One region of the Rugamonas sp. FW305-51 genome, then DNA from elsewhere that is predicted to be linked to it. Evidence: predicted binding sites of a transcription regulator. Region 1 holds the regulator's gene; each other region holds the start of a gene.
What was found. The regulator LexA, encoded in region 1, represses DNA repair genes until DNA is damaged. The targets are predictions, from matches to a motif close to ACTGTATNNNNATACAGT.

Region 1 (2,199 bases):
ACATCGCCGTGGGCGCGGAAACGCTGGCGCTGCGCATGGAGCGCACCAGCTCGAACGCGCTGGCGCTGGCGCGCCTGCTGGAAGCGGACGAGCGGGTGGCGGCCGTGTATTACCCCGGCCTGGCGTCGCACCCGCAGCATGGCATTTCGGGCGAGCTGTTCCGCACGTATGGCTCGCTGCTCAGTTTCGAGCTCAAGGACGGCATCGACTGCTTCGACTTCCTGAACCGGCTCAAGCTGGCCATCCCGGCCAGCAACCTGGGCGACACGCGCACGCTGATCATCCCGGTGGCGCACACCATCTTCTACGAAATGGGTCCAGTGCGCCGGGCATCGATGGGCATTGCCGAATCGCTGATCCGGGTATCGGTGGGCATCGAGGATGAGGCGGACTTGCTGGACGACTTCCGCACCGCCCTGGCCGGCTGCTAAACCCCAAAAAATGGGGACGTACCCCATTTTTCGGTTGGGAAAGACGGCAGCGTTTTAAAAAATGGGGACGTACCCCATTTTCAGGCCTACCTGAAAATGGGGTACGTCCCCATTTTTATTCGGCGCCGCGGGCCTGCTGGCTCGGGGCGGATGGGCGGCTTAGTGCCAGGTGCGCATCAGGCCCACGGCCAGGCCTTCGAGGGCGAATTCGTCCGCTTCCGGGTCGACCTTGATGATCTTGAAGTCGGGGTTCTCCGGCAGTAGTTCGATGGTCGAGCCGGTCTTGCGGTAGCGCTTGACCGTGACATCGTTGCCGATGCGGGCCACGACGATCTGGCCGTTCTTGGCACTGTCTACTTTTTTCACGGCCAGCAGGTCGCCGTCCATGATGCCGGCGTCGCGCATCGATTCGCCCCGCACTTTGAGCAGGAAGTCGGGCTTGGCCGAGAACAGGGCCGGGTCCACGCTGTAGCTGGTCTCCAGGTTTTCCTGCGCCAGGATGGGCGAGCCGGCCGCCACGCGCCCGATCAGCGGCAGCGACATCATCACGGACGCGGCCACCTTGGCCGCCGCCGCTTCCGCATGTTGGCCCAGCAGGCGGATGCCGCGCGAGGTGCCGGCCGCGATTTCGATGGCGCCCTTGCGCGCCAGCGCTTGCAGGTGTTCCTCGGCCGCGTTGGCGGACTTGAAGCCCAGCTCGTTGGCGATCTCGGCGCGGGTGGGCGGGAAGCCGGTGTTTTCGATGGCATCCTTGATCAGGTTGAGAATTTGTTCTTGCCGTGCAGTGAGCTTAATCATGGGGGCGCCAGGGGCTGTGTATATAGACAGTCTGTATTTTTGTACAGTGCGCCTGTGATTGCAAGAGGGATTTCTTGCTTTGGGCGAAATAATGTGAAAAAAACTTGCGCGGGGCGCACACCGGGCGCCATTTGGCGCCCGCCACGGGCAAAACGGCTATCGGTATTGAACTTTGGCAGGAAAGCTGCTATAGTCGCCGGCTTACCTCTTCCCACACCTGTCTTGACGCCAGGGTGGGCTATTTTCACAGTCCTTAAGGGAGTTTGCATGCGTCACTATGAAATAGTATTTATCGTCCATCCGGACCAGAGCGAGCAAGTGCCCGCCATGATCGAACGTTACAAAGCCAGCGTAACCACCCGCGGCGGTTCGGTACACCGTGTTGAAGATTGGGGCCGTCGTCAAATGGCTTACTCGATCCAGAAACTGGCCAAAGCACACTACATCTGCATGAACATCGAGTGCGACAACGAGACCCTGGTCGAGCTGGAAACCGCATTCAAATTCAATGATGCCGTGTTGCGTCATCTGACCGTCAAGATGAAGAAAGCGGAAACCGCTCCTTCGCCAATGATGAAGTCGGTACAACGTGAAGATGCAGCGAAATCCCATCGCGCTGAAGCTCCAGCAGCAGCCGCTGCTCCAGCCGCTTAATTGAGCAGGATTCCGAACTGAACCAGCTCCAGTTTACCGCCCTCATCGCCGAGCGGGACGCCATCCGGTACACCCCGGCCGGCATGCCGATTGTGAATGCCACCTTGCAGCACAGGTCGCAGCAGATGGAGGCGGGCATCGCCAGGTTGAGCGAGTTTGAAGTGTCCGCGGTTGCCGCGGGCGACATTTCAGGCCGCTTCAGCCAGGCGCCACTGGCAGGCGTATATCAGTTCACGGGATTTCTGAACAAGAAAAGCCGCAATAGCAAAAGCCTGGTATTTCACATCATTGATTTTCGTGCTGTCGCAGACAGCGC
Region 2 (2,199 bases), on a different contig from region 1:
GCAAGCTCGACGGCACCACCGTCTGTTCGCAGACGCCGCTGGGCCCGGGCTGGGAGCGGGCTGGCGGTCCCTACCGAGATAGCCGTTGCGAAAAGCTATCACTTGCTAAATAATGAGGTGCAAACACACGGGTTAGCCCCGGCGATGCCGCAGGACCGGTTTCAAACAAGCAATAGCTGTATCCCATCACAACGAGGAGAATCTATGTTTACGAATCCCGAACAATTTGCCAACGCCACCAAAGCCCTGTTTGAATTTCAGCTTGAAACCTTCAACGCCCTGACCAACAAAGCCGTGCAAGGGGTGGAACAAGTCGTGGCGCTCAACATGGCCACCGCCAAGTCCAACGTGGAAGACGGCCTGGCCGCCGGCAAGGCCATGAGCCAGGCGCAGGACCCGAAAGCGGCCATGGAACTGGCCGCCGCCCACGTACAGCCCGGCATGGCCGGCGCCGCCGCCTACAACCAGCAGCTGGGCGACATCATCGCCGAGATCCGCGAAGAATTCACCCGCGCCGCCGACGCCCACATGGCCGAAGCCAAGAGCAACCTGAGCGCACTGATCTACGACGTGACCAAGAATGTGCGTCCCGGTTCCGAGAACGCGGTACAGATCGTCAAGACCGCCATCGACAACGCCTTCAGCGGCTACGAGCAAGTGACGACGGCCACCAAGCAAGCCGTGCAAGCGGTCGAAGCCCAGATCGCCAAAGCCGCCGCCATCGTCGACCAAGCTCCCGCCAAGGGCGCGAAGAAGTAAGCGCCCCGAAATAATGGGGACGTACCCCATTTCTTCCGTTTTCCTAAAATGGGGTACGTCCCCATTTTTCTGTGCCCTGCCGCTGGGTGTCGTCCTGTTCCGAATGTGCTGGGCAAGCGGCGCCGGACACGATAGACTGTACATAGATACAGTTATCCCGTCGTCCCGCCCGCCGCAATGATCAAAGTCCTGGAAAACCCGTTTTACTATCTGGATAACTTCCATCAGGTCCTGGCGTGGATAGGCGAACGCTACGACGACCTGCTGACGGCCGACGAACGCGCCTTCATCCACGGTTTCCCCGCCCTGCCCCAGACCGCCCGCGCCCTGTTCGTGCGCATGGTGATGCGCAAGGGTGAGCTGTTTCGCGCCAGCAAGCTGGCCTACGCGGAAATCGGCAATGCCATGGCCGCCGCCGCCCCGCTGGTCGAACAGGGCTGGATCGCGGCCGACCCCGTGCTGACGCTGGACCAGCTGTTCGATCTGCTGCAAAAACCGGAGATCGGCCACCTGTTCCAGCTGTCGCCCCAGGAAAAATCGCTGCGCAAGGCGGAACAGCTGGACGCGCTGCGCCCCCGCCACGAGGGTGCCCACCGCTTTTCGGCCTGGTATCCGGACGCGGGCGACCAGGTCTACCACATCGTCACCCAGCCCCTGTGCGACCGGCTGCGCCTCATCTTCTTCGGCAATTACCACCAGGACTGGACCGAGTTCGTACTGTCGGACCTGGGCATCTACCAGTACGAGAAGGTGGCGTTCTCGCCGGCCGCGCGCGGTTTCCGCACCCGGCGCGACATCGACGACTACCTGCAGCTGCACCAGTGCCGCGAACGCTTCCTGGCCGGTGAGGACGTGGCCGAGGTGCTGGCCGGCCTGCCGCCCTGCGCGCCCGACAATGAATGGCTGCACAGCCGGCGCGACCGCCTGCTGTTCCAGATCGCCCAGCAGCTGGAAAAGCAGCAGGACTGGGCCGCCGCCCATGCGCTGTACGCGGACTGCGCCTATCCCGGCGCCCGCGCCCGCGCCATCCGCGTGCTGGAAAAGGATGGCCGGCCGGAGGCGGCCTACGCCCTGCTGCAAACGGCCTGGGCCCAGCCGGAGAGCGAGGCGGAACGCTTGCAGCTGCTGCGCATGGCGCCGCGCCTGGCGCGCAGCCTGGGCCACGCCAAGCCTGCCGGCGCCGCGCCCGTCCAGCCCGAGCGCATCGACCTGAGCCTGCCGCCGCCGGACCAGCCGAGCTACGTGGAGCTGGTCGTGCGCGACCACCTGACGCGCGACGACGCCCCCGTCTACTACGTGGAAAACGCGCTGATCAACTCCCTGTTCGGCCTGTTGTGCTGGGACGCCGTCTTCAGCGCCATCCCCGGCGCCTTCTTCCATCCGTTCCACCGCGGCCCGGCCGACCTGCACAGCGCCGACTTCCAGCGCCGCCGCGCGCCC
Region 3 (2,199 bases), on a different contig from region 1:
CCCGTAAACGCCGCATAAAAAATCGGCACGGGGCGCCCGCGAGACAGGCGGTTCAGGCGGGTCAGGCGATACCCATCAACTTCTTGATGGTGTTGCGCAGTTGCGGATCGGTCACCGGCATGTCGAGCAAGCCCTCGGCGCCGGCCTCGCGCCCCTTGCGCGCGTCATACACGAAGGGCGGCGCCACCAGCAGCACCACGGCCGGCTGCAGCGGGCCGCCGCAGGCGCGCAGCTCGGCGCACAGCAGATAGGGATCGAGATGGATGGCGGTATTGATCAGCGCCACGGACACGGCCCGCGCGCCGCAGGTGAGCAGCGCCGCCGTCTCGCTGCCGGCCCACTCGACGGGAATGCCCAGCGGCTGCAGCAGCTTGCCCATATGGGTGCTGAAGGTGGCGTTATGGTCCACCACCAGCACCGTGCCGCGCGCGGGGCGCCGCCGCATGGCCGCGTAATCGGCCGGATCGGTCAGGTCCAGGTCCAGCCGTTCGCGCCGGCGCCGCTCGGGCACGGGTGGCAGCCCGGCCGACGTCAGCCGGGCCAGGGCGTCGGCCCGGCGCGCCACCAGCTGCGCCAGTTCCGCGTACACGGCATCCCAGTCGAACGGCCGTTCCAGGCTGGGATAGGGCAGCGCCAGCGCCGGCGTGCCCAAAATCAGGGCCGGGCGCAGCGCGCCGGCCGCCAGCGCCGACAGCGCGGCCAGCGCCTTGAGGTCGTCGCCGTTGGCGATCAGCAGGTCGGGCTCTTGCAAACTGTCGTCGGACAGGCAAAAATACGCCGGCCCCGGTCCCGGCGCGCATGCCAGCTGGGCGGCCAGGGTCTGCGCGTCGTCCGGCGCGAAGCCGATCAGCCGCACGGCGAAGGGAAATTGGTCGCTCTGCATGGAATTTGGGACTGGCATAGGGGCGTAACCGTGTCTAAACCTGCTTTTTTTCCTATTTAACCACAGTTTCCGCCCCATCCCGGCCGCGCGAATGCCACCACGGCGGCCCGTTGAGGATAGAATACGCAGGCGTCCGCATAAACCTGTACATAAACCCAGTATCGAATTGACTGCCTGACCACGTATGGCCACTAAAAAACCCGTATCCGACTACAGCGAATCATCCATCCGCGTCCTCAAGGGACTGGAGCCCGTCAAGCAGCGCCCGGGCATGTACACCCGTACCGAGAATCCGCTGCACATCATCCAGGAGGTGATCGACAACGCCTCCGATGAAGCGCTCGGCGGCCATTGCAAGAACATCGTCGTGACGCAGAACGCCGACGGCAGCATCACCGTGGAGGACGACGGCCGCGGCATCCCCGTCGGCCTGCACCCGGAAGAAGGCGTGCCGACGGTGGAAATCGTGTTCACCCGCCTGCACGCGGGCGGCAAGTTCGACAAGGGCTCGGGCGGCGCCTATGCCTTCTCGGGCGGCCTGCACGGCGTGGGCGTCTCGGTCACCAATGCGCTGTCCAAGCGGCTCGAAATCACCGTCTGGCGCAAGGAAGCGGACGGTAACGGCCTGCACAAGCTGGCCTTCGAGCACGGCGACGTGGTCGAACCGCTGTCGTCGGCCCCCGCCCCGCGCGACGGCAAGAAGTCCGGCACCCGCGTCACCGCCTGGCCCGACGCCAAGTATTTCGATTCGCCCCTGATCTCGCAGGTCGAGCTGCAACGGCTGCTGCGCTCCAAGGCCGTGCTGCTGCCCGGCGTGTCGGTCACGCTGACCAACGCCAAGACCGGCGACACCCAGACCTGGCAATACAACGAGGGCCTGCGCGGTTACCTGACCGAAGCGCTGGCCCAGTGCTCCAACGGCGAGACCGTGATTCCCCTGTTCGAGGGCGCGCAGTTCGCCGGCCCGGACGCGGAAGGCTTCGCCGAGGGCGAAGGCGCGGCCTGGGTGGTGGCCTGGACCGAGGAAGGCGCCGTGGTGCGCGAATCGTACGTCAACCTGATCCCCACCCCGAACGGCGGCACCCACGAATCGGGCTTGCGCGAAGGCCTGTTCGGCGCCGTCAAGAACTTCGTCGAGATGCACTCGCTGCTGCCCAAGGGCGTCAAGCTGCTGCCCGAGGACGTGTTCGCACGCGTCTCCTTCGTGCTCTCGGCCAAGGTGCTGGACCCGCAGTTCCAGGGCCAGATCAAGGAGCGCCTCAACTCGCGTGACGCCGTGCGCCTGGTGTCGACCTTCGCCAAGCCGCCGCTGGAGC
Region 4 (2,199 bases), on a different contig from region 1:
CCGAGGAACAGCAGGAAGATGCCGAGGAACAGCACCGGATGGTGGCCCAGCACCACCACGGCGGCCAGGAAGGCCAGGTGGATGGCGGCCACGGCCAGCGGCACCGGTGCTTGCTCCGCGTCGCCCGATTGCGCGGCGGCGCCGTCCACATGGCGGCGCAGCAGGAAGGTGACGACGGTGGCGTTGAACAGCACGGCGATGGCGGCCTTCCAGCCGAAGTGGCTGGCCATGAAGGCGCTGTCCCATTGCCAGGTGGTGGCCACCATCAGCACGGGCGGCGCGGCGTAGGCCGTCAGCGTGCCGCCGATCGAGACGTTGACGAACAACACGCCCAGCGCCGCATACTTCAGCCATTCCGGCATGCCGTGGCGGAACACCTGCGGCGCCAGCATCAGCGCGGCCAGCGTCATGGCGGCCGGCTCCGTGATCAGGGAACCCGTCAGCGGCACCAGCGCCAGGCCGAACCAGACCAGCGTCAGTTCCGTGCGCAGCGGCACCAGCCGGGCCAGCAGGCGCAGCGTGCGCTGCACGATGTCGAGCACGGGCCGCGAGGCCGCCACCACCATGACGACGAACACGAACAGCGGCTCCGTGTACTGGCGCGTTTCCGCGTAATCGATGGCGGCCTGGCCGCCTTGCAGCAGGGCCATGGCGATGACCAGCACGAAAGCCCAGAAGCCGAACACCACTTCGACCTCGCCCAGCAGGTGGAACAGGCCGGCGTGGCGCGGGTGGCGGTGGGCCAGCACTTCGAACGACTTGGCGGCAAAGGTGTGCAGCAGCGCCAGGCCGAACAGGATGGCGCCGATCAGTTGCATGGTAGTCATGGGGCTCCGTTGGTGTCCGTATCGGCTCCATGTTACAGCATATGCAAGGTTTCCAATATTCAATCCGCACCCGGCGGCAGATAGCCCTTGCCAAAACGGGCGCCAGATAGTACTGTGTATTTATACAGTATTTTGCGATTGAATCCCGCTTGAATCCCATGTCCCGTTCCGCTCCCATTGCCGCGCCCGAAGCCGTGCATCCGTCGTTATGGCTCGCTTCGCAACTGGCGCACAGCAGCACCCGCTGCGTCGACACGGGCTTTGCCGCCCTGTCGGCCCAGTTGCCGGGCGGCGGCTGGCCGCTGGGCACGCTGATCGACTTGCTGGTGCAGCAGCCCGGCAGCGGCGAATTGCGGCTGCTGCGGCCGGCCCTGGCCAGCCTGGGCCAGCGCTCCATCGTGCTGCTGCAGCCGCCCCATGTGCCGCAGGCGCTGGCGCTGGCCGCGCTGGGTTTGCCGCCGTCGCAGCTGATCTGGATACGCAGCGGCGCCAGGAGCGCCGATGCCCTGTGGGCGGCGGAACAGGTGCTGCGCAGCGGCTGCTGCGGCGCGCTGCTGCTGTGGCAGTCCCACGCGCGCGGCGAGACGCTGCGCCGGCTGCACCTGGCGGCGCAAAGCGGCGACACCCTGTTCTGCATGCTGCGGCCGCTGGCGGCGGCGCAGGATGCGTCGCCGGCGCCGCTGCGGCTGTCGCTGCGGCCGGCGGCCGGCGGCATCGAGCTCGGCTTCGTCAAGCGCCGGGGACCGCAGCGCGATGCGCCGCTGTTCCTGCCACTCACTCCTTCTTTATTGCAGCGCCATGCGTCTCTGGATCGGCCTCTACCTGCCCCGGCTCCCGCTCGAAGTGTTTTGCCCGCGCTGGTCGGATGACCAGGCCAGCGTGGTGCTGGAGCAGGAGCGCGTACTGGCCGCCTCGCCGCAGGCGCAGGCGGCCGGGGTGCGGCCGGGCATGCGGCGCGGCGGGGCGCTGATGCTGGCGCCGCAGGCCCAGCTGCACCAGCGGGCGCCGGCGCTGGAGGCCGACGCGCTGCAGGCCGTGGCCATGGCGCTGCTGCAATTTACGCCCCAGGTGGCCGAGGGCGAGGAAGCGACGCTGCTGATGGACGTGGGCGCCAGCCTGCGCCTGTTCGGCGGCATCCGCGCCCTGTGCCGGCAAGTGCTGGCCAGCCTGCAGGCGCTGGGCTTCACGGCCGCGCTCGGCTGCGCGCCCACGGCGCGGGGCGCCTGGCTGCTGGCCCGCAGCGGGGGCGGGCGCAGCCTGAAGATGGCGACGCTGGAGCGGCGCCTGGCGTGCCTGCCGTGCAGCCTGCTGCCGCCCGCGCGGCCCTACCTGAGCTGGTTCGAGGGCATCGGCTGCCTGACCGTGGGCGAGC

Region 2: the regulator LexA is predicted to act here: its motif matches at 895-912, upstream of AC3WOS_RS26035 (VRR-NUC domain-containing protein).
Region 3: the regulator LexA is predicted to act here: its motif matches at 1,026-1,043, upstream of AC3WOS_RS26435 (DNA topoisomerase IV subunit B).
Region 4: the regulator LexA is predicted to act here: its motif matches at 939-956, upstream of imuA (translesion DNA synthesis-associated protein ImuA).

What each region holds. Positions count from the first base shown of each region.
Region 1 covers NZ_JBYSZG010000057.1:24,587-26,785, forward strand. Annotated here, with positions in the region: gene AC3WOS_RS25505 (cystathionine gamma-synthase family protein) at 1-431, shown strand, start outside; gene lexA (transcriptional repressor LexA) at 591-1,229, opposite strand; gene rpsF (30S ribosomal protein S6) at 1,497-1,883, shown strand; gene priB (primosomal replication protein N) at 1,901-2,199, shown strand, end outside.
Region 2 covers NZ_JBYSZG010000061.1:8,119-10,317, forward strand. Annotated here, with positions in the region: gene AC3WOS_RS26025 (hypothetical protein) at 1-113, shown strand, start outside; gene AC3WOS_RS26030 (phasin family protein) at 205-759, shown strand; gene AC3WOS_RS26035 (VRR-NUC domain-containing protein) at 937-2,199, shown strand, end outside.
Region 3 covers NZ_JBYSZG010000064.1:3,742-5,940, reverse strand. Annotated here, with positions in the region: gene AC3WOS_RS26440 (response regulator) at 62-883, opposite strand; gene AC3WOS_RS26435 (DNA topoisomerase IV subunit B) at 1,068-2,199, shown strand, end outside.
Region 4 covers NZ_JBYSZG010000011.1:6,677-8,875, forward strand. Annotated here, with positions in the region: gene AC3WOS_RS10025 (putative Na+/H+ antiporter) at 1-827, opposite strand, end outside; gene imuA (translesion DNA synthesis-associated protein ImuA) at 986-1,696, shown strand; gene AC3WOS_RS10035 (Y-family DNA polymerase) at 1,626-2,199, shown strand, end outside.